Regions from separate parts of the Comamonas sp. MYb69 genome, predicted to be linked through region 1. Evidence: riboswitches for the same ligand, from Rfam matches in the RefSeq annotation. Region 1 holds a riboswitch; each other region holds the start of a gene.

Evidence for each region. Region 1 has a riboswitch for cobalamin ahead of WH303_RS19785 (TonB-dependent receptor domain-containing protein). Riboswitches for the same ligand answer to the same signal wherever they lie in the genome.
Region 2: linked by a shared signal. The riboswitch ahead of WH303_RS23275 (ABC transporter substrate-binding protein) and the one ahead of WH303_RS19785 (TonB-dependent receptor domain-containing protein) in region 1 are both predicted to bind cobalamin.
Region 3: linked by a shared signal. The riboswitch ahead of WH303_RS09370 (TonB-dependent receptor) and the one ahead of WH303_RS19785 (TonB-dependent receptor domain-containing protein) in region 1 are both predicted to bind cobalamin.

The regions. Positions count from the first base shown of each region.
Region 1 covers NZ_JBBGZG010000016.1:32,043-38,801, forward strand. Annotated here, with positions in the region: gene hemN (oxygen-independent coproporphyrinogen III oxidase) at 1-1,313, shown strand, start outside; gene WH303_RS19770 (sulfite exporter TauE/SafE family protein) at 1,330-2,151, opposite strand; gene WH303_RS19775 (cell division protein ZapA) at 2,599-3,018, opposite strand; gene WH303_RS19780 (hypothetical protein) at 3,018-3,233, opposite strand; cobalamin riboswitch at 3,273-3,517, shown strand; gene WH303_RS19785 (TonB-dependent receptor domain-containing protein) at 3,602-5,500, shown strand; gene WH303_RS19790 (cobyrinate a,c-diamide synthase) at 5,523-6,759, shown strand, end outside.
Region 2 covers NZ_JBBGZG010000023.1:19,412-26,170, reverse strand. Annotated here, with positions in the region: gene WH303_RS23285 (ABC transporter ATP-binding protein) at 1-601, opposite strand, end outside; gene WH303_RS23280 (FecCD family ABC transporter permease) at 598-1,668, opposite strand; gene WH303_RS23275 (ABC transporter substrate-binding protein) at 1,693-2,664, opposite strand; cobalamin riboswitch at 2,978-3,202, opposite strand; gene WH303_RS23270 (GNAT family N-acetyltransferase) at 3,249-3,797, shown strand; gene WH303_RS23265 (F0F1 ATP synthase subunit epsilon) at 3,849-4,265, opposite strand; gene atpD (F0F1 ATP synthase subunit beta) at 4,337-5,740, opposite strand; gene atpG (F0F1 ATP synthase subunit gamma) at 5,775-6,647, opposite strand; gene atpA (F0F1 ATP synthase subunit alpha) at 6,666-6,759, opposite strand, start outside.
Region 3 covers NZ_JBBGZG010000005.1:241,823-248,581, reverse strand. Annotated here, with positions in the region: gene WH303_RS09380 (MFS transporter) at 1-920, shown strand, start outside; gene WH303_RS09375 (LysR substrate-binding domain-containing protein) at 1,104-2,048, shown strand; cobalamin riboswitch at 2,145-2,418, shown strand; gene WH303_RS09370 (TonB-dependent receptor) at 2,671-4,695, shown strand; gene WH303_RS09365 (ABC transporter substrate-binding protein) at 4,709-5,800, shown strand; gene WH303_RS09360 (FecCD family ABC transporter permease) at 5,797-6,759, shown strand, end outside.

The DNA of each region.
Region 1 (6,759 bases):
CCGCAGACCGATTTGTTGAAGCCTTTGCTGCGAATGAGTACAAGCAGGCGCTGGCGCAACGCGGCACCGGCCTGGCTGGCAGGCTCGCTCCGCTGTCCTTGTATGTGCATGTGCCGTTCTGCGCCTCGCTGTGCTACTACTGCGCCTGCAACAAGATCATCACCAAGCATGCCGAGCGGGCCGACGAGTACCTGGACTACCTCGAGCGAGAGCTGGACCTGCAACTGGCCCACGTCAGCGCCCGTCCCACCATCAGCCAGCTGCACCTGGGTGGGGGCTCACCCACGTTTTTGACCGATGCCGGCCTCAGCCGCCTGATGGACATGGTCAAGCAGCGTTTTCATCTGCAGCCCGGTGGCGAGTACTCGATCGAGGTGGACCCGCGCACCGTGAGCCGCGAGCGCCTGCAGCATCTCTACCAGCTGGGCTTTAACCGGCTGAGCTTTGGCGTGCAGGATTTTGACCCACTGGTGCAAAAGGCTGTGCACCGTGAGCAGCCCGCTGACCAGGTGTTTGCCTTGGTCGAGCAGGCGCGTGAGATCGGCTTTGAATCTATCAATATCGATCTGATCTATGGTTTGCCCCAACAAAGCCCGGCCAGCTTTGTGCGCACGATGGAGCAGGTCAATGCGCTGCGGCCCGACCGCATTGCGCTCTATGCCTATGCGCACCTGCCCGAGCGCTTCAAGCCCCAGCGCCGCATCCAGGCGCAGGACCTGCCCAGCCCGGCCGACAAGCTCGCCATGCTGGCCCAGGCCCTGGCCGCGCTGGAAGGCGCCGGTTATGTGTATGTGGGCATGGACCATTTCGCCTTGCCCGACGATGCCTTGGCGGTGGCCAAGCGCCAAGGGCGCCTGCACCGCAACTTTCAGGGCTACAGCACCCAGCCCGATTGCGATCTGCTGGCGCTGGGCGTGTCGGCCATCGGCCGCATTGGCGCGACCTACAGCCAAAATGCCAAGACCCTGGAGGAGTACTACGACCTGATCGACCAGGGTCAGATCCCCGTGGTGCGGGGCCTGGCATTGACGCGCGATGACCTGCTGCGCCGCGCGGTGATCATGGGCCTGATGTGCCAGGGGAGTCTGGCGATTGAGTCGCTGGAGCAGGCCTGGCTGATTGATTTTGCCCAGTACTTTGCCGCCGAGCTGGCCCAGCTGCGCGAGCTGCAGGACCAGGGCCTGGTGCAGCTGAGCGACGAGGCGATCAATGTGACCGAGCTGGGCTGGTACTTTGTGCGCGGCGTGGCCATGGTGTTCGACAAGAACCTGCAGGCCGACCGCAACCGGGCGCGCTTCTCGCGGATTATCTAGCCCGCTGTGGCAGGTCTCAGCCCTGCCAGGCCGCCAGGCTCTTGTAGAGCATGTACGCGGCCAGACACAGCAAGATGCCGCCAAAGATCTTCTTGAGCTGGCCCACCGGCAGGCGGTGCGCGGCACGGGCGCCCAGCGGCGCCGTCAGCACGCTGCAGGTGGCAATGGCGGCCAGGCCGGGCAGCCAGATATAGCCCAGCGAATGCGGCGGCAGCCCCTGCAGGTGCAGGCCGGCCACCATGAAGCCGATGACATTGGTGACCGCAATTGGAAAACCCAGCGCCGAGCTGGTGGCGACCGCGTTGTGCATCGGCACGCTGCACCAGGTCATAAAAGGCACGCTGATAAAGGCGCCACCGGCGCCCACCAGGCCCGAGAGGCAGCCGATCACGCCGCCAGCGGCCACCTGGCCGGCCGTGCCCGGCATGGCGCGCATGGCCTTGCTGTTGGGCTTGCGGAACATGCGCAGTGCCGAGTAACCAATGAACAGGCCAAAAAACAAACCCAGGTAACTGCCCTTGAGCACCGCAAAAATGCCCAGGCTGGCCAGCAGGCCGCCCAGCACAATGCCGGGGGCCAGGCGTTTGACAAGGTCCCAGCGCACGGCGCCATGCTGGTGGTGGGCGCGCACGCTGGACATCGAGGTGAAGACGATGGTCGCCATCGAGGTGGCAATCGCCATCTTGATCGCCAGCTCGGGCGCCACCCCCTGGCTGCCCAGGATGTAGGTGATGAAGGGCACCAGCACCATGCCGCCGCCAATGCCCAGCAGGCCCGCCAGAAATCCGCCGATCAGGTCCAGAAACGACAGCGGCAGCAAAACAAGAGGATCAGTCATGGCGCGCAGTAAAAAGGCCACCTGAAACAGGTGGCCTGAAACCCCGCTGTCGCGGAGAGGAGAAGACAGGTTGGGCAGCCTGCCCGAAAAAATCAGGTGTTCGCAGCGGATCCACTGGACCGTCATCCTGAACCGGGGGTTCAGGTGGGCAAGGGCAACCTATCGTTGGGTTCATCTGACGCGAGACGATCACGCTCAATAGGTGATGTACCAAGCCCGTGCTCGTAGAGCATTGGTTCAAGGAACTATAAAGTCCAGCAGGGCTGCGAACGCCTCCATTGTAATCGCTCGCGCCTGCTGCACCCACCAAAACTGCATGTCAATGTGCCTGGATTGGTCAAAAAAGATAGCTGGCTAGCTAGATTGAGAAAGCGCCAAGCTGATATTTTGGCAGGAGGCATTGCATGGCGCCGCAATCTGGTGTTGGCGCCTGCTTGCCGCCCAGCCTCAGGCGCTGGTGTCCAGGGTTTCGGCGGCCTTGGCAGGGGCGGGCGCCAGCGCCGCGTCCAGCCGCTGCATCACCGACTGCAGGCGGGGCTCGTCCCAGTCCAGGCTGGCCTGGTCACCGGTGGCGGGCTGGGCCTGGGCCTCGGCCATCGCGGCAGACTGGGCCGCGGCTTGCGCCTGCAGCGCGTCGGCGGTCTGGCTGAGCTGGCTGTTTTGCACCTGTAAATCCAGCAGATCAAAGGCGACATTGAGGGCCGCCAGCACGGCGATGCGCTCGCGGCCACGGATCTTGCCCGCGTCGCGGATACCGCTCATGGCCTCATCGACATGCTTGACGGCGGCCAGCAGACGTGCTTCCTGGCCTTCGGGGCAGCCCAGCATATAGCTTTGCTGCATGATGTGTACTTCCAGCTGTTTCATCATTCGTCCTGGTCAAAGGTCTTGGGCAGGCGTTCGATCAGTGCATCCACGCGGGCGCGGGCCGCTGTCAGGCGCGATTGGAGGGAGTCGCGCTCCTGGGTCAGGGTGGTGACTTGCTCTTGCAATTGGGCGTGGGCGCGTTGCAAAGCCTCATGACGGCTCAGCAGTGCCTCCACCCGCTCAAGCATCAGATCCATAGAAGGCGTAGTGGCCATAGAGAGACAGTCTTCTTAAGTGCGCAATGGGTTTAACGCTAAAATTGTACCCGTTGGTGCTCGCCCCAGTGGTTCACATGGGGGCAGTTCAACGGGAAGCAGGAGCGCTGCTTGTGCCCTACAAGCCTTACGCAACCTGCGCTGCCCCCGCAACGGTAAGCGATGGTTGGCTTTTGCGCCATCCACAGCCACCACTATGCCACTGAATACCTTGAACAAGTGTTTGGGAAGGCGTGTGCTGTGTCATCGCCAGCCCGGATACCGGCCAACAATAGTGGAGGCGCGCGGCTGAGGCCTTGCCGCGGCTTCCGTGTTCCCCATTGCCGGCGGGGAGGCTGGCGCGGGGTGGTTCATCACCAACTCAGTGCATGTTTTCCTCTGCTTTTTCGACACGCCGCTGCGCGCGTCCCGCGCTTGCGCCCCGCTCGGGCACCCTCCATACCCCCCGTTTTTTTGCCTTGGCCATCGCATCGGCGTTGCCCCTGTTGGCGCTGCAAGCTCAGGCGCAGCAGGCTCCAGCCGCCCAGGAAACAGAGGGTAAGAACCTGCAAGAGATGGTGGTGACCGCCAACCGCATCGAGCAGCCGCTGTCCGACCTGGTGGCCGATATGTCCATCATCGATGCGCAGACCATCGAGCGCCAGGGCCCGGGCAGCGTGGCCGATGTGCTCGCGCGCGTGCCGGGCATCCAGATTTCTCGCAACGGCGGGCCGGGCACGACGACCAGCGTGTTCATGCGCGGCGCCGATTCACGCTTTACCGCCGTCTATGTCGACGGCGTGCGCATGGATTCGCAATCGACCGGCGGCGCCTCCTGGCAGTCGATTCCGCTGGCGCTGATCGACCGCATCGAAGTGCTGCGTGGCCCGGCCGCTGCCGTCTACGGCTCGGACGCAATGGGCGGCGTGGTGCAGATCTTCACCAAGAAAGGTGAGGGCGTGCCCCAGCCCTATGTGGGCCTGGGCTTTGGCAACCGGGGCACGTTCACGGCCGAGGCCGGCATCTCCGGCAGTGCCGAGGGCTGGGATTACGCGCTGGGCCTGAACCGCTCGCAGACCGATGGCTTCAACGCCCGCACCGTGGCCACTGCCAACCCGGACAAGGACGACTACCGCAGCAATGCCGTCAGCGGCCGCCTGGGCTACCAGATCAACCGCCAGCACCGGCTCGAAGCCACCTTGCTGGCCAGCGATGTGAACTCGGGCTATGACAGCAGCCTGACCGAGGACGACCGCAGCCTCAACAAGATGTATGCGCTGGGCCTGAACTGGCAGGCGCAGTGGACCGAGCACTACAGCACCAAGCTGCAGTTCAGCCAGTCGCGCGACTATTACGAGACCCGGCCCTCGCCCTACCAGACGGACACGCGCCTGCACAACTACCTGTTCCAAAATACCTGGCGCCTGGGCGTCCACACCTTGACGGCCGCGCTGGAGCGGCGTGACGACGCACTGACCAATGGCGGCATTGACCGCGACCGCCACCAGAATGCGCTGGCGCTGGGCTATGGCCTGAACACCGGCCCGCACACCGTGCAGCTGAACCTGCGCCGGGATGACGACAGCGAGTTTGGCGGCAAGACCACCGGCAGCGCCGCCTATGGCTACGCCTTTGCAACCAACTGGCGCGCCACCGCGACCGTGGGCACGGCCTTCCGCGCGCCCACGCTCTACCAGCGCTTTAGCGAATACGGCGACGCATCCTTGCAGCCCGAGAAAAGCCGCAATGCCGAGCTGGGCCTGCGCTGGGCGCAGGGTGCCGATAGCTTCTCGGCCACGGCCTACCGCAACCGGGTCACCAACCTGATCAACTTCTCGTCGCCCGGCAGCTGCGACAGCGAATTTGGCTGCTATGCCAATGTGGGCAAGGCACGCCTGGAAGGCATTACCCTGGCGGCCACGACCAAGCTGGGCGCCTTCAACCTGCACGGCTCGGTCGACTTCCAGAACCCGCGCGATACCGAAAACGACAAGCTGCTGGCGCGCCGCGCCAAGCGCTATGCCACCCTGGGCGCCGAGACCCGTGCCGCCGGTTGGACCTGGGCTGCCGACCTGCAGACCAGCGCCAAGCGCTTTGACAATGCCGCCAACACCAACGTGCTGGGCGGCTACACCTTGTTCAACCTGTCGGCGCAGACCGAGATCGTCAAGGATGTGAACCTGATCGCCCGGATCAACAACCTGGCGGACAAGCGCTACCAGACCGCACGCACCTATGCCACCGAAGGGCGCAGCGTGTATGTGGGTGTGAAGTGGATGCCGCGCTGAGCGCAGAGGGGATAAGCCAGCCATGACAGAGACGACGGTTCAGGACCGCCCAATAGCGCCTTGCGTGGCACTGCTGATTGCGGCGCCCGCATCGGGTCAGGGCAAGACCACGGTGACAGCAGCCTTGGCGCGCCTGCATGCCCGCCAGGGCCGGCGGGTGCAGGTGTTCAAATGCGGCCCGGATTTTCTCGATCCGCAGTGGCTGCGCCTGGCCAGCGGCCAGCCGGTGCATGCGCTGGACCGCTGGATGAACGGCGAAGCCGATGTGCGCGCACGCCTGTTCCAGGCCGCACAAAGCAACGATGTGCTGCTGATCGAAGGCGTGATGGGCCTGTTCGACGGTGCCAACAGCGCGGCCGAGCTGGCCAAGTCGCTGGGTATCTCCGCTGTGGTGGTGGTGGATGCATCGGCCATGGCCGCCACCTTTGGCGCCATTGCCCATGGCCTGCAGCACTATGACCCGGGCCTGCAGCTGGCCGGCGTGCTGGCCAACCGCGTGGCCACCGCCCACCATGGTGAGATGCTGCGCAGCGGCCTGCGCGACCCGGCCCTGTGGCTGGGCGCGATGAACCAGGTGAGCCTCGATGCTGCGAAACCGCGCGCCAACCTGCTGCCCGAACGCCATCTGGGCCTGGTGGCTGCCCATGAGCTGCACGACGCTGCCGAGCGCCTGGATGCCGCCGCCGATGTGCTGGCGCAAACGCCGCTGGGCCAACTGACTTGGCAGGAATGGCAGCAGCGCTGGACGGTGGCCTTTACCGCGCCTGCTGCCGCCGCCCCGGTGGCCGCCTGGCTGGCCGGGCGCCGCATTGCCGTCGCCCGCGATGCCGCCTTTAGCTTTATCTACACCGCCAATCTGGAATGCCTGCAGGCCATGGGCGCCGAGCTGGCCTTTTTCTCGCCGATTGCCGGCGACCGCCTGCCCGCCTGCGATGCGCTGTGGCTGCCGGGCGGCTACCCGGAGCTGCACCTGCCCGCGCTCAAGGCCAATGCCGGCCTGCAGCTGGATCTGCAGGCGCACCTGGAAGAGCGCAAGCCCGTCTGGGCCGAATGCGGAGGCATGGTGGCGCTGGCCGAGGGCCTGACCGATCTGGACAGCCGCTGGCACAGCCTGTGGGGCTTGCTGCCAGCGCAGGCCGTGATGCAGCAGCGCCTGGCGGGCCTGGGCATGCAGCAGCTGCTGACGCCCTGGGGCATGCTGCGCGGCCATACCTTTCACTATTCCAAGCTGCAGAGCGAGGCCCTGGAAGTAGCGCGCA
Region 2 (6,759 bases), on a different contig from region 1:
CGACCTTGGTGACGGGCAGGCTGCGGATCAAGGCCATCAGCGACAGCTGCTGGTGGATATCGAGGTGGTTGCAGGGCTCATCGAGCAGCAGCACACCGGGCTGCTGCGCCAGCGCGCGTGCGATGTGCACACGCTGGCGCTCGCCACCCGAGAGGCTGTGCCAGGCGCTGTGGCGGCGGTCCGCCATGCCCACGGCATCCAGGGCCTGCTGCACGGCCTCCCAGTCCTGCGCGGCAAAAGGCTGCAGCGCCGAGAGCCAGGGCGTGCGCCCCAGCGCCACCGCGTCTTCAACGCTGATGGCATCCTGCGTCTCGGCCATCTGCGCCACCAGGGCCAGCTCGCGCGCAATGGCGCGGCGCCCCATCTTGTGCAGCGGCTGGCCCTGCAGCAGCACCTGGCCCTCGTTGGGCCGGATCACACCGGCGAGCAAGCGCAGCAGGCTGGATTTGCCCGAGCCATTGGGGCCAATCAAGCCCAGCATCTCCTGGCGCTGCACCGGCAAGCTGACCTGCTCGACAACCGGCCGGCCTTGCAGGCGCAGGCCCAGCGCGCAGGCCTGCAACACCGGCTGATCCGCAGCGGTTACCGGTTCCGCCGTCATCCGCGCCTCCGCTGGCTTTTGAGCAGAATGCAGGCAAACACCGGCGCGCCGACCAGGGCGGTGATCACGCCAATCGGCAGCACCTGGCCCCGGATCAGGGTGCGCGAGAGCACATCGGCGGCGATCAGAAACACCGCGCCCATCATCGCGCTGGCAGGCACCAGGCGGCCGTGGCTGACGCCGACCAGCATGCGCGCCGCATGCGGAATGACCAGGCCGACAAAGCCGATCGCGCCGACGATGGAAACCATGACGGCCGTCATCAGCGCAGCGGCCAGCAGCAGCACCAGTTGCACGCGGCGCACCGGCACGCCCAGCGCGGCCGCCGATTCGCTGCCAAAGCTGAAGGCATCGAGCGCGCGCGTATGCAGCAGGCACAGCAGCAGGCCGGTGATCGCGATGCAGGCCGTCAGCACGGTATCGGGCCAGCGCACGCCGCTCAGGCTACCCAGCAGCCAGAACATGATGCCCCGGGCCTGCTCGGCACTACCCGACTTGGTGATGATCAGCGAGGTCAGCGCATTGAACAGCTGCGAGCCGGCAATGCCGGCCAGCACAATCTGGCCGCTGTTGCGCAGCCCACCACTGCCGGCGGCGTGGGCCAGCATGGCGACCAGCGCAAACGCGCAGAGCGCGCCAAAAAAGGCGCCCACGGTCATCGATATGGCGCCCGCACCGATGCCGACGACGGTCACCAGCACTGCGCCGGTGGAGGCCCCGGCCGAGATGCCGAGCAAATAGGGCTCGGCCAGCGCATTGCGCAGCAGCGATTGCAAAATGACGCCCGAGACCGCCAGGCCCGCGCCGCAGCTGGCCGCCACCAGCGCCCGGGGCAAGCGGTAGTTCCAGACAATGCCCTGGCTGATGGGATCGATGGCATAGCTGGCACCGGCCAGCTTGTTGGCCAGCACCTGCAGCACCAGGCTGGGCGACAGCGCCGTCTCGCCAACGGCGATGCCCAGCGCCACGCTCAGCAGCAGCGCCAGTGCCGCGCCCAGGCACCAGGCGGCCCCATGCAGCGGCCTGCGCAGCGCCGATGGGCGCGCTGATGCCGTTGCCACCATCATGCAAGGCCTTGCATCAGCGGCTGATCAACGCGCGGCCGCCGGGCCGAGCTTGCGTACCGCATCGCTGATCTGCTCCATGCCATCGACCAGGCGGATCGAGCCTTGCAGCGCATCGGCATCGACAATGACGATGCGGTTGTTCTTGACCGCATCCATGTGCTGGGTGACCGGGTCCTTCTTCAAGAACTCCAGCTTCTTTTGGTAGTCGTCCGCAGGGAAGCGGCGGCGGTCCATGCGGGCGATCACCAGGATCGATGGATTGGCCTTGGCAATGGTTTCCCAACCCACGGTGGGCCACTCTTCGGACGAGTCGACGATATTGCGCAGGCCCAAGGTCTGCAGCATGTAGCCGGCAACCCCGTTCTTGCCCGCCATGTAGGGGTCGATGGCCAGATCGGCGCTGGAGAACCACAGCGCAGCCGTCAGATGGGGCTGCTGCGCGGCCTGGACCTTGGCGACCGCCTTGGCCTGGCGCTCGCGCAGGTCCTTGACCAGGCGCTCACCCTGGGGCTGCACATCAAACAGCTGCGCCAGTTGGGTGATGCTCTTGTAGAGCGCCTGCACATCGTAGGCCGCGGTGCGGGTGCCATCGGCGCCCTTGAGGTTGTTCTTGCCTTCGCAGTCGGAGGGCATCGCATAGGTGGCAATGCCCAGGTCATGGAACTGCTCGCGCGTGCCCACGACGCCGTCCTTGCCGACCATCCACTCGAACTGCGACACCACCAGCGCCGGGCGTTTGCCGATCACCGACTCAAAGCTCGGGTCGTTGTCCGCCAGGCGTGGCACCTTGTCATTGATGGCCTTGAACTGGGGCAGCACGGCGTTGAACCACAGCGAGGTGCCCACCAGCTTGTCGCCCAGACCCAGCGCATACAGCATCTCGGTGCCGGCCTGGCCGATGGTGACGACCGACGCGGGCGCCTGCTTGAGAGAGACCTCGTAGCCGCAGTTGTGCAGCTGCATCGGATAAGGGGCGGCCCAGGCGGACAGCGGCATGAATACACAGGCAGCCAACAGGGCAGGCAGAGCAAAACGGCGAACAGGCATCGGAATCGTCTCTCCAGGTAGAGGCTGGGCATGCGGGCCGTGCGAGCCGATCCGGTGCGGGCTGCTGCCCGGTGGAGCCAGGACAGCCTTGCGCAGACGAGACGCTGCTCACCGCCCGGACACCCCGCCGGTCATGATCAAAACACACGCACATCCGCCATGAATGGGTTTGCCGCACCGGCGTTTGCGTCGTTCGCCTTGCAGCGCGCACAACCGGTGGCATGCCTGTTTCTCTGTGCAAACCGGGGGCTTGCCAGTGGCTTGTGAATGCATGACCTTGGCAGGTCTCCTGACTGGCCGGTCTGCGCAGACCATCGCCTTCCCGAACCGCAGTTCAGTGGCGCATGGATGGCCTGCTCGCGGCCTACAGTTGCGGGGGCAGTTCCGTTTGGGGCGCTGGCTGCCGGCTCGCGCTCCCTGGATTCCCTCATGCCCCGGCACCCTGCCGTGCGCATGTTCTTGCGAAACCAAAGTGGCTGTACTGTAGCCGATTTACAGGGCCTGCATGCTAAGCTGCAGGCCGTTTGATGGCCATGAACCACCCACCCACTACACCCAGCGCATACGGCATCCGCCGCGTTCAGCATCTCGCGCCGGTGGCGGCCTTTTTGCAGGCGGCGCGCCAGGCCATGTTTGGCGATCGGGTCGATACCAGCACGCCGCAGGCCGATCTGCGCGACTTTGCCTCGGTCTATGCATCGCCCGGCGGCTGCATGCTGGCGGCCTGGCAGGGCGACCGCATCATCGGCAGCATTGCCTACCGCCCCTATGACGAGCGCTTTGCCCACCTGGCCGTGCCCAGCGCAGGCACCGCCGAGGTGGTGCGCCTGTATGTGGATCCGGCCTGGCGCCGCCAAGGCCTGGCTGGCGCACTGTTCGCGCAGCTGCGGCAGCGGGCACTGCAGCAGGGTGTGCAGCGGCTCTACCTGCACACGCATCCTTTTTTGCCGGACGCGCAAACCTTCTGGCAGCGCCAGGGCTTTGTCAGCCTGCACCAGGATGCCGACCCGCTGTGGCAAACCATTCATATGCAGCAGGTGCTGCAGACCGGCTCCACTCCGACCCATCCGCTACGGGCGTAAAAAAACCACCGCATGCGGTGGTTTTCCTGTGGCAGTTGCGCAAACAGCGGATCAGCGCTTCTTGCGGTATTTTTGCAGGGCGGCAATCTGGGCGGCCATGACGGACAGCTCGGATTGGGCCTTGGCCAGGTCAAGCTCGCCCTTGGCGTTCTTGAGGGCTTCTTCAGCCTTTTGCTTGGCTTCAACCGCTTTTTGCTCGTCCAGGTCCTTGCCGCGCACAGCGGTGTCGGACAGCACGGTCACGCAGTCGGGTTGCACTTCGAGAATGCCACCAGCCACGAAGATGAACTCTTCGCCGCCGTCGGCCTTCTCAATGCGCACCGAACCCGGCTTGATGCGGGTGATCAACGGCGTGTGGCGGGCGTAGATACCGAGTTCGCCCATTTCACCAGGCAAAGCCACAAAGCGGGCTTCGCCGGAGAAGATGGATTCTTCAGCACTGACCACATCAACGTGGAAGGTGTTCATCTTTGATCCTCAGAGTGAAAAAGAAACTAGTTTGCGAGCCGGGCTGCGTGCGGCAGCCCGTTCTGCAAAGCTTAGATCTTCTTCGCCTTCTCGATGGCTTCGTCGATCGTGCCAACCATGTAGAAGGCTTGCTCGGGCAGGTGGTCGCACTCGCCGTTGACGATCATCTTGAAGCCGCGGATGGTTTCCGACAGCGGCACGTACTTGCCTGGAGCGCCCGTGAACACTTCAGCAACGTGGAAAGGCTGCGACAGGAAACGCTGGATCTTGCGAGCGCGGGCCACGACGAGCTTGTCTTCGGGAGCCAGTTCGTCCATACCCAGAATCGCAATGATGTCGCGCAGTTCGGTGTAGCGCTGCAGGGTACCCTGCACTTGGCGGGCTACCGAGTAGTGCTCTTCACCCACCACTTGGGGGTCCAGCTGGCGGCTGGTCGAAGCCAGTGGGTCCACCGCAGGGTAGATACCCAGCGAAGCGATGTCACGCGACAGCGCCACGGTGGAGTCCAAGTGGGCGAAGGTCGTTGCTGGCGATGGATCGGTGTAATCGTCCGCTGGCACGTACACGGCCTGGATCGAGGTGATCGAACCCACCTTGGTCGAGGTGATACGCTCTTGCAGACGGCCCATTTCTTCGGCCAGCGTAGGCTGGTAGCCCACAGCCGAAGGCATACGGCCCAGCAGTGCGGACACTTCGGTACCGGCCAGCGTGTAGCGGTAGATGTTGTCCACGAAGAACAGCACGTCCTTGCCTTCGTCACGGAACGCTTCAGCCATGGTCAGGCCGGTCAGCGCAACGCGCAGACGGTTTCCTGGTGGCTCGTTCATCTGGCCGTACACCATGGCAACCTTCGAGTCGTTCAGCGACTCCTGGTTCACCACACCGGCGTCCGACATTTCGTGGTAGAAGTCGTTACCTTCACGGGTACGCTCACCCACGCCGGCGAACACGGACAGACCGCTGTGCGCCTTGGCGATGTTGTTGATGAGCTCCATCATGTTCACGGTCTTGCCCACACCGGCACCACCGAACAGACCGACCTTACCGCCCTTGGCGAACGGGCACACCAGGTCAATCACCTTGATGCCGGTTTCCAGCAGTTCCTGTGCAGGGGCCAGCTCGTCATAAGCGGGCGCCTTGCGGTGGATGGAAGCGGTCAACGACTGGTCCACAGGACCGCGTTCGTCGATGGGGTTACCCAGCACGTCCATGATGCGGCCAAGGGTTGCCTTGCCCACGGGCACGGTGATCGCCTTGCCGGTGTTGGTGACCATCAGGCCACGCTTGATACCGTCCGACGAGCCCAGCGCAATGGTACGCACCACGCCGTCGCCCAGCTGCTGCTGCACTTCCAGCGTCAGGGCGGTGCCTTCGAGCTTCAGTGCGTCATACACGTTAGGCACGCTGCCATGGGGGAACTCAACGTCCACCACCGCACCGATACATTGAACAATCTTGCCTTGTACTTGAGCCATTTGTTGCTCCAATATTGATTTCAGTCGAGCTGTATTACACAGCCGCGGCGCCTGCGACGATTTCCGACAACTCGGTCGTAATCGCAGCCTGACGCGTCTTGTTGTAGATCAGCTTCAACTCGTTGATGACGTTGCCGGCGTTGTCGGTAGCGGCCTTCATGGCCACCATGCGTGCAGACTGCTCGGAAGCCATGTTGTCTGCAACGGCCGAATAGATCAGCGACTCCGCATAACGCACGAGCAGCTCGTCGATCACACTTTGCGCATCGGGCTCGTAGATATAGTCCCAGCCGTGGGATGCAGCCGGTGCCGAGCCCTGGATCGCTTCTTGCGACAGGGGCAGCAACTGCTCCACAACCGAGTCCTGCTTCATCGTATTGATGAACTTGGTGTAGCACAAATAGACCGCGCTCAGCTTGCCCTCAGCGTACTGGTCGAGCAAAACCTTGGCCGGGCCGATCAGCGCATCCAGATGCGGCGTATCGCCCAGGGCGGTAGCGTTGGCCACCACCTTGACACCGACGCGCGTCAGAAAGCCCAGACCCTTGCTGCCAATGGCCACGGCCTCCGTGCTGACACCCGCAGATTGCAGTTCCTTGAGCTTGTTCGTCACGGCACGCAGCACATTGGTGTTCATGCCGCCGCACAGGCCCTTGTCAGTCGTCACCACGATCACGCCCACCTTCTTGACGTCATTCGACACCATGAAGGGGTGGACATATTCGGGGTTTGCCTGGCTCAGGTGAGCTGCAATTGCGCGAATCTTCTCGCTGTATGGACGGGCTGCCTGCATCCGCTCCTGCGCCTTGCGCATTTTGGATGCGGCAACCATTTCCATGGCCTTGGTGATCTTCTTGGTGTTTTCCACCGATTTGATCTTGCCGCGTATTTCCTTGCCTGCTGCCATGATGACTCCTCGACCGGATTAAGCGAAGGACTTCTTGAATGCAGTGATGGCTGCAGTCAGTTCAGCTTCGTCCTTGCCTTCCTTGTCGAAAGCCTTCTTCTCGTTCAGACGG
Region 3 (6,759 bases), on a different contig from region 1:
CGGCCGGGGGCGAGGCCAGTGGCGCGGCCATCTTTGTGGCCGAGTACTGCCGCGACCGCAACCGTACCTTGCTCACCAGCTGGGTGGAGGTAGGCTGCATGGCGGGCTTTTTCTTCGGCGCCTCGGTCTCGGCCATCCTGACGGTGTTTTTCAGCGCCGACCAGATTCTGGACTGGGCCTGGCGCATTCCGTTTCTGATTGCGCTGCCGCTGGGCGCTATTGGCCTCTATATCCGCAAGTACCTGGAAGAGACCCCCACCTTCATGGCCATGAAGCAGCAGCATGACGCACTGGCCCAGGCGAGCTGGAAGGTGCTGTTCGCGACGCACAAGAAGGAGCTGTTCCAGTCGGCCGGCATCATCATCGTGACCAATGTCACCTTGTTCACCGTCGTCACCTATATTCCGACCTACTTTGTCAGCGCCCTGCATGTCGATGTGGCCACCGGCCTCAAGCTCTCGCTGGGCCCGCAGCTCTTTTTGGTGGTGATGATCCCCATCATGGGCCTGCTGGCCGACAAATTCAGCCGCAAGACGATGATGATCGCTGCGAGCCTGGCGATTGCGGTACTGGCCGTGCCTTGCTTTCACCTGCTGCTCGAAGGCAGCACCGCCGCCAAGATCTCGTCCTTGATGATGCTGAACTTCTGTCTGGCCATGCTGCTGGGCAGCATCTACTCGATCATTCCTTCGATGTTCCACACCAGCGTGCGCTTCAAGGGCATGGCGCTGAGCTACAACGTGGCCGTGGCGATGTTTGCCGGCACCGCGCCGATGATCAACTCCTGGCTGATTGCCCAGACCGGCAACCCGGTCGTGCCCGCCTACTACCTGATCGGCGCGGCAATCATCGGCCTCGTGGCGCTGGTCAGCAGCCGGGACCGCACCGGTCTGCCGATGCATGGTGATCCGGTGCAGTAAGGCCATGCGCTGCTGAGCGCTGCGCCAGCCCGAACGCATCCCTTCTGGATGCGTTTTTTTTATGCATCAGCGGGGCAGGGCGCAGCGGGCAAGAACGCTGGCGTGCCGGCCCGCTGGCCGCCGGGCTGCGACCTATAATCATCGGCAGCCCGGGCGTTCCTCCCTCCTGCCCGGCGCCCCTCCATGAAATACAAGCTACCGCCCCTGCAGCCACTGCGCGTGTTCGAGTCCGTCTACCGCCATGGCTCCATCCGCAAGGCGGCCGATGAGCTGTGCCTGACGCCGCAGGCCGCCAGCCAGCAACTCAAGCAACTGGAGAGTGCGCTGGATGTGCAGCTGTTCGAGCGCGGCGCGCGGGGCCTGGCGGCCAGCGCCGAGGCGCAGACCTTGTACCACTATGTGGAGCAGGGGCTTGATGCGCTGAGCCAGGGGCTGGAAGCAGTGCGTTCCCACCACAAGGATGCGCAGTTCCATATCCAGGTCAGCCCGTATTTTGCAACCCAGTACCTGATCCGCTCGCTGCCCTCGTTCACCAAGGATTACCCGGAGCTCGACCTGCGCATCTCCATCGGTGTGGAGCTGCCTTCGTTCGATAGCAGTGATCTGGACGCAGCCATTGTCTGGGGCTACGGCGGTGTGGACCATCTCGATGAAACGCCGCTGCTCGAAGACCTCAAGGTCATCGTCGCCACGCCCCAGCTGCTGGCCCAGCACCCGGTGGAGAGCGCGCAGGATTTGCCGCACCACCGGCTGATATCGCCGCTGACGCACAACAGCCTGTGGCAGGACATTTATGCGATGCTGGGCCTGGATCCTGGCGGCAAGCATGTCAGCCCCATGCTGCTGCACACGCACGATGCGATGCTGCAAGCGGTGCTCAGCGGGCAGGGCGTGGGCCTGCTGTCCTATGTCGATGCGCTCAGCTATATCCACAGCGGCAAGCTGCTGGCTCCCTTTGGGGCCGAGCTGCTGCGCCAGCTGCCGATGGACAGAACGCCCAAGTTCCACCTCTACACCCGCCGGGGTGGGGGAGAGCGCCCGATCCAGGCGAGCTTTCGGCAGTGGCTGCTGGGCCAGCTGCGCAGCACTGACTTTATCGGCTATGCGACGCGGCTGCCGCAGGGCTGATACAGCCACTGGGGCATGCGCTGTATCGCCCAGCTGACACCGGCCTGGACGAAAAGGCGCTGCCCGGGCCTGCGGCTGGTACACTGGCTGCGCTTTGAAAAAAGCCTATCTACAGGTGCTTGTATTGCACAAGTGAAACGGGAACAAGGTCGGGAGTGCGCTCCCCCAAGCCTTGGCTGCCCCCGCAACGGTAGACAGGAAACGTAGCCGATGCGGCCCGCTCCCACGCGGGCCCAGTCACTGGGGTTGAAAGAGTGTCCACGCCTGCCAGGCAACAAGACGCCCGCACCCTGGGAAGACCGGCTACCGGGTCAGCGCCTGCGCTGCACCGCCTGTAAGCCCGGAGACCGGCCTGTTCCTAGTCGCAGTGCGCGCTGTGCCTCTGGCCAGCACGTGCTCTCTCAACTGTCTGCGGGGTGTGGACGGCGGTTCTTCGCGCGACCCCGTCTTGGGGGGTGACCGCGTGCAGTGCAGCCCCCGCATCAGGCAGTTAGCGCCTTTTGTTCAAATGACTGCAGTTCCTTTTCCGAAAAACCGGCTCCTGGCTGCCCAGCGGCTCTCTTCCTCCCTGCGCCTCGTTGGCAGCTCCTGTGTTCTGTGCCTGCCCGCCTTGGGCATCGCAGTGGCCCATGCCCAAGATGCCTCACTGCCCGAAGTGGTGGTGACCGACAAGAGCAGCGAGCCCAATGCGCTCCAGCTGCCTTCCACCTCGGCCAGCAAGCTGGCCGTACCGCTGCAGGACCTGCCGGCCAGCGTCAGCTCGGTCTCGGCCGTGCAGATCCAGGAGCGCGCCGACTATGAGGTGGTCGATGCCGTGGGCCGCAGCGTGGGCCTGAGCGCCAATGGCACCCCTGGCAATGGCGGGCTGTCGTTCTCCAGCCGGGGCTTTACCGGTGTCAACTCGGTGGGTGTGGCCGAAGACGGGCTGAGCCTGGGGGTTGCAGCCGGCACCGTGGCCTATCCCAATTCCAGCTGGGGCTATGAGCGCTTTGATGTGCTGCGCGGCCCCGCATCGCTGATGTACGGCAGCGGCACCATGGGCGCCACGGTGAACGCGGTGCGCAAGGAACCCAGCCGCACTACCTCGTCCGAAGTCTTGCTGGGCGCCGGCTCCCACGGCACCGCCCGTGCAGGCCTGGGCAGCACCGGCGCGCTGAGCGACAGCCTGAGCTACCGCCTGGATGTCTACGGTGATCGCAGCGATGGCGAACGCCAACTGGGCAACAGCGACAGCAAGAAGATCATGAGCGCCATCCGCTGGCAGGCGAGCAGCGATCTGCGCCTGGACCTGACGGCCGATGTCAGCGACCAGCGGCCCGAGCGCTACTTTGGCACCCCGGTGGTCGATGGCAAGCCGGTGGCGGCGCTGCGCGACCGCAATTTCAACTTTCTTGACAGCGACATCCACTACAAGGACCAGCGCTACAAATTGAAGGCCGAGTGGAACGTCAGCGAGGCGCTGGTGCTGCGCAACGAGACCTACCACATGAAGGCCGACCGCCACTGGAAGAACATCGAAGGCTATGACTACGATGCCAGCACGCGCATGGTTCACCGCTACGACTACCTGGAGATCGGCCACGACCTGGAACAAAGCGGCAACCGCCTGGGCACCGTGTTCAAGCCCGGCCAGCATGAGATTGCGATGGGCTGGGATGTATCGCAGGCCAAGTTCACCGCCCTCAACAGCTCGCCCTATACCGGTGAATCCGATGTGCCGCTGACTGGCGGCACCAGTGGCTACTGGGACAGCCCGGACCCTTACAAGCCGCGCATGACCTCGCGCATCCGCCAAAACGCCTTCTACCTGGAAGACGCCTGGAAGCTGGGCGAGCAGTGGCTGCTGATGGCCGGCCTGCGCCGTGACCTGTATGACTTTGACCGCATGGACCTGCTGAGCCAGGCCCGCTTTGACAAGACCTTGGGCGGCACCTCCTGGCGCCTGGGCCTCACGCACAAGCTGGACCAGAACACCAGCATCTATGCCCAGGTCAGCACCGGCCATGACCCAGTCAACAGCCTGCTGTCGCTGACCCAGTCGCAAACCGGCTTTACATTGAGCAAAGGCCGCCAGGTGGAAGTGGGCATCAAGCAGCAGCTGCCCAATGGCCAGGGCGAATGGACCCTGGCGGTCTTCGATATCCAGAAGAAGGACATCATCACGCGTGATCCGGACCGGCCAGCGCTGTCGATCCAGGGCGGCAAGCAGTCGTCCAAGGGGATCGAGCTGGCAGGCAGCTGGCGGGCCACCAAGGCCTGGCGCTTCGAGGGTAACCTGGCCTATGTGGATGCCCAGTTCGACGAGCTGCTCGAAGGCGCCACGGCCATTGACCGCGCTGGCAACCAGCCCGCCAATGTACCGCGCTACACGGCCAATGCCTGGGCCCATTACCAGACGGGCGATTGGCGCGCCTCGCTGGGCCTGCGCCATGTGGCCAGCCGCTACACCAGCAATGCCAATACCGCGCAGCTGCCCGCCTACACGGTGGCCGATGCGGTACTGGGCTGGAACCTGAACCGCAGCACCACCTTGAACCTGGTTGGCCGTAACCTGACCAACAAGCGCTATGCTGCATCGTCCTACGGCTCGCAATGGCTGATGGGTAACGGCCGCAGCTTTGAGCTGATGGCCCATCTGCGTTTCTGAGCAAGGCCCAGGCATGACACCACGCGCGTTTAGGTACTTTCAGCATGCGTTGGCGGCGGCGGCCGCCGTCGCGCTGCTGGGTTGTGACCAGCCCGCTGGGCAGGGCGCCACCGGCGGCACAGCACCGGCCACGGTGGCTGCTGCGCCTGCGGCCGATCCAGGCCTGCGGGCCACCCCTCTCGTGATCGATGTCTGCGGCCAGCCCCAGCGCTATGACCGGGTGCCCCAGCGCGCCATCACGCACGATGTGAACATCACCGAGATGTTCCTGTTTCTGGGCCTGGGGCCCAGGCTGGTCGGCTACTCGGGCATACCGTCGCGCAAGGAAATCAGCCCCGAGCTGATGACCCAGCTGGCCAAGGTGCCCAAGCTGTCGTCGCAGGACATGAACCTGGAAAACATGCTGGAGGCCCGCGCCGACTTCGTCTTTGGCGGCTGGAGCTATGGCTTTCGGCCGGGCGGGGTCACGCCCGAGCTGCTGGCCCAGCATGGCGTGGCCAGCTATGTGCTGTCCGAGTCCTGCATCCATGTGCAAAAGCGCGAGCGTGTGGCGCTGGGCGACACCTTGGCGGACCTGCGCAATGTGGCGCGCATCTTTGACATTGAGCCCCAGGCGCAGCCGCAGATCGCCAAGCTGCAGGCCTCAATCGACCAGCTGGCTGCGCAGATGCAAGGCAACACCCAGCACCCGCGCGTCTTTGTGTTTGACAGTGGCGAGAAGATTCCCACCACGGTGGGCGGCTTTGGCATGCCCCAGGCCATGATCGATGCGGCCGGCGGCAGCAATATCTTTGCCGACATCGCCAGCAACTGGCCCAAGGGCAACTGGGAGGATGTGATCACCCGCGACCCCGAGTGGATCATCATCATCGACTACGGCCGGCCCAGCGCCCAGGGCAAGATCGATTTTCTGCGCGCCAAGCCAGAGCTGGCAGGGGTGTCTGCGATCCGCGAGCAGCGCTTTTTTGTCATCAGCTATGCCGAAGCCACGCCAGGGCCGCGCAATGTGAACGTCGCGCAGCGCCTGGCGGCCGCCTTGCACCCGGATCGCCTGATCACCGTGGACCCCGTCCCCTGGCTGCCTGCAGCGGAGCCCAAGCCGTGAGCCATGCGCCGGGCTGCGACGGCCTGCATGAACGCCAGCGGCGCGCGCCCTGGTCCTTGGCGCTGTGCCTGATGCTGCTCTTGGCGCTGCTGCTGGCCAGCGCGCTGGCCGCCATCACCTGGGGCTCGGTATCGCTGCACGCGTCAACGGTGTGGTCCGTCGTCAGCCAGCAATTGCTGGGCGGCGGCTGGCAGGCCGATGCAGGGCAGGGCGGCATCAGCCAGCAGCATTACCAGATTGTCTGGATGGTGCGCATGCCCCGGGTGCTGCTGGCAGCGCTGGTGGGCGCCGGCTTGGCCGTAGTCGGCGTGGTGATGCAGGCGATGGTGCGCAACCCGCTGGCCGATCCTTATATGTTGGGTGTGTCCTCTGGCGCATCAGTGGGCGCCGTCTCGGTGCTGGCCTATGGCAGCCTGGCCATGGCCGGCATTTATGCGATCACCGCAGGCGCCTTTATTGGCGCGTTGCTGGCCACGGCCCTGGTCTATGCGCTGGCCCAGCAGCAGGGGCGCCTGCATGCGACCCGGCTGATCCTGAGCGGTGTGGCCATTGGCTACATGCTGATGGGGCTGACCAGCCTGATCACCTTGACCGCTGGCCAGCGCGAGCTGGCCAATGCGCTGTTGACCTGGACCCTGGGCAGCCTGGCCGCCACCCAGTGGAGCGCACTGGGCCTGCCCGCTGCCGTGCTGGGCCTGGGCTTGGTGTGGCTTTTGCTTTGTGCCCGCCAGCTCAACGCCTTGCTGATCGGCGACGAGGGCGCTGCCACCTTGGGGCTAAACACCGCCAGCCTGCGCCTGCAATTGTTCGTGGTGGTGTCCTTGCTGACGGGCACCATGGTGGCGGTGAGCGGTGCCATCGGCTTTGTCGGCTTGGTCATTCCCCATATCACGCGCATGCTGGTGGGCAGTGACCACCGCCGCGTGCTACCCGTCAGCGCATTGATGGGTGCGAGCTTT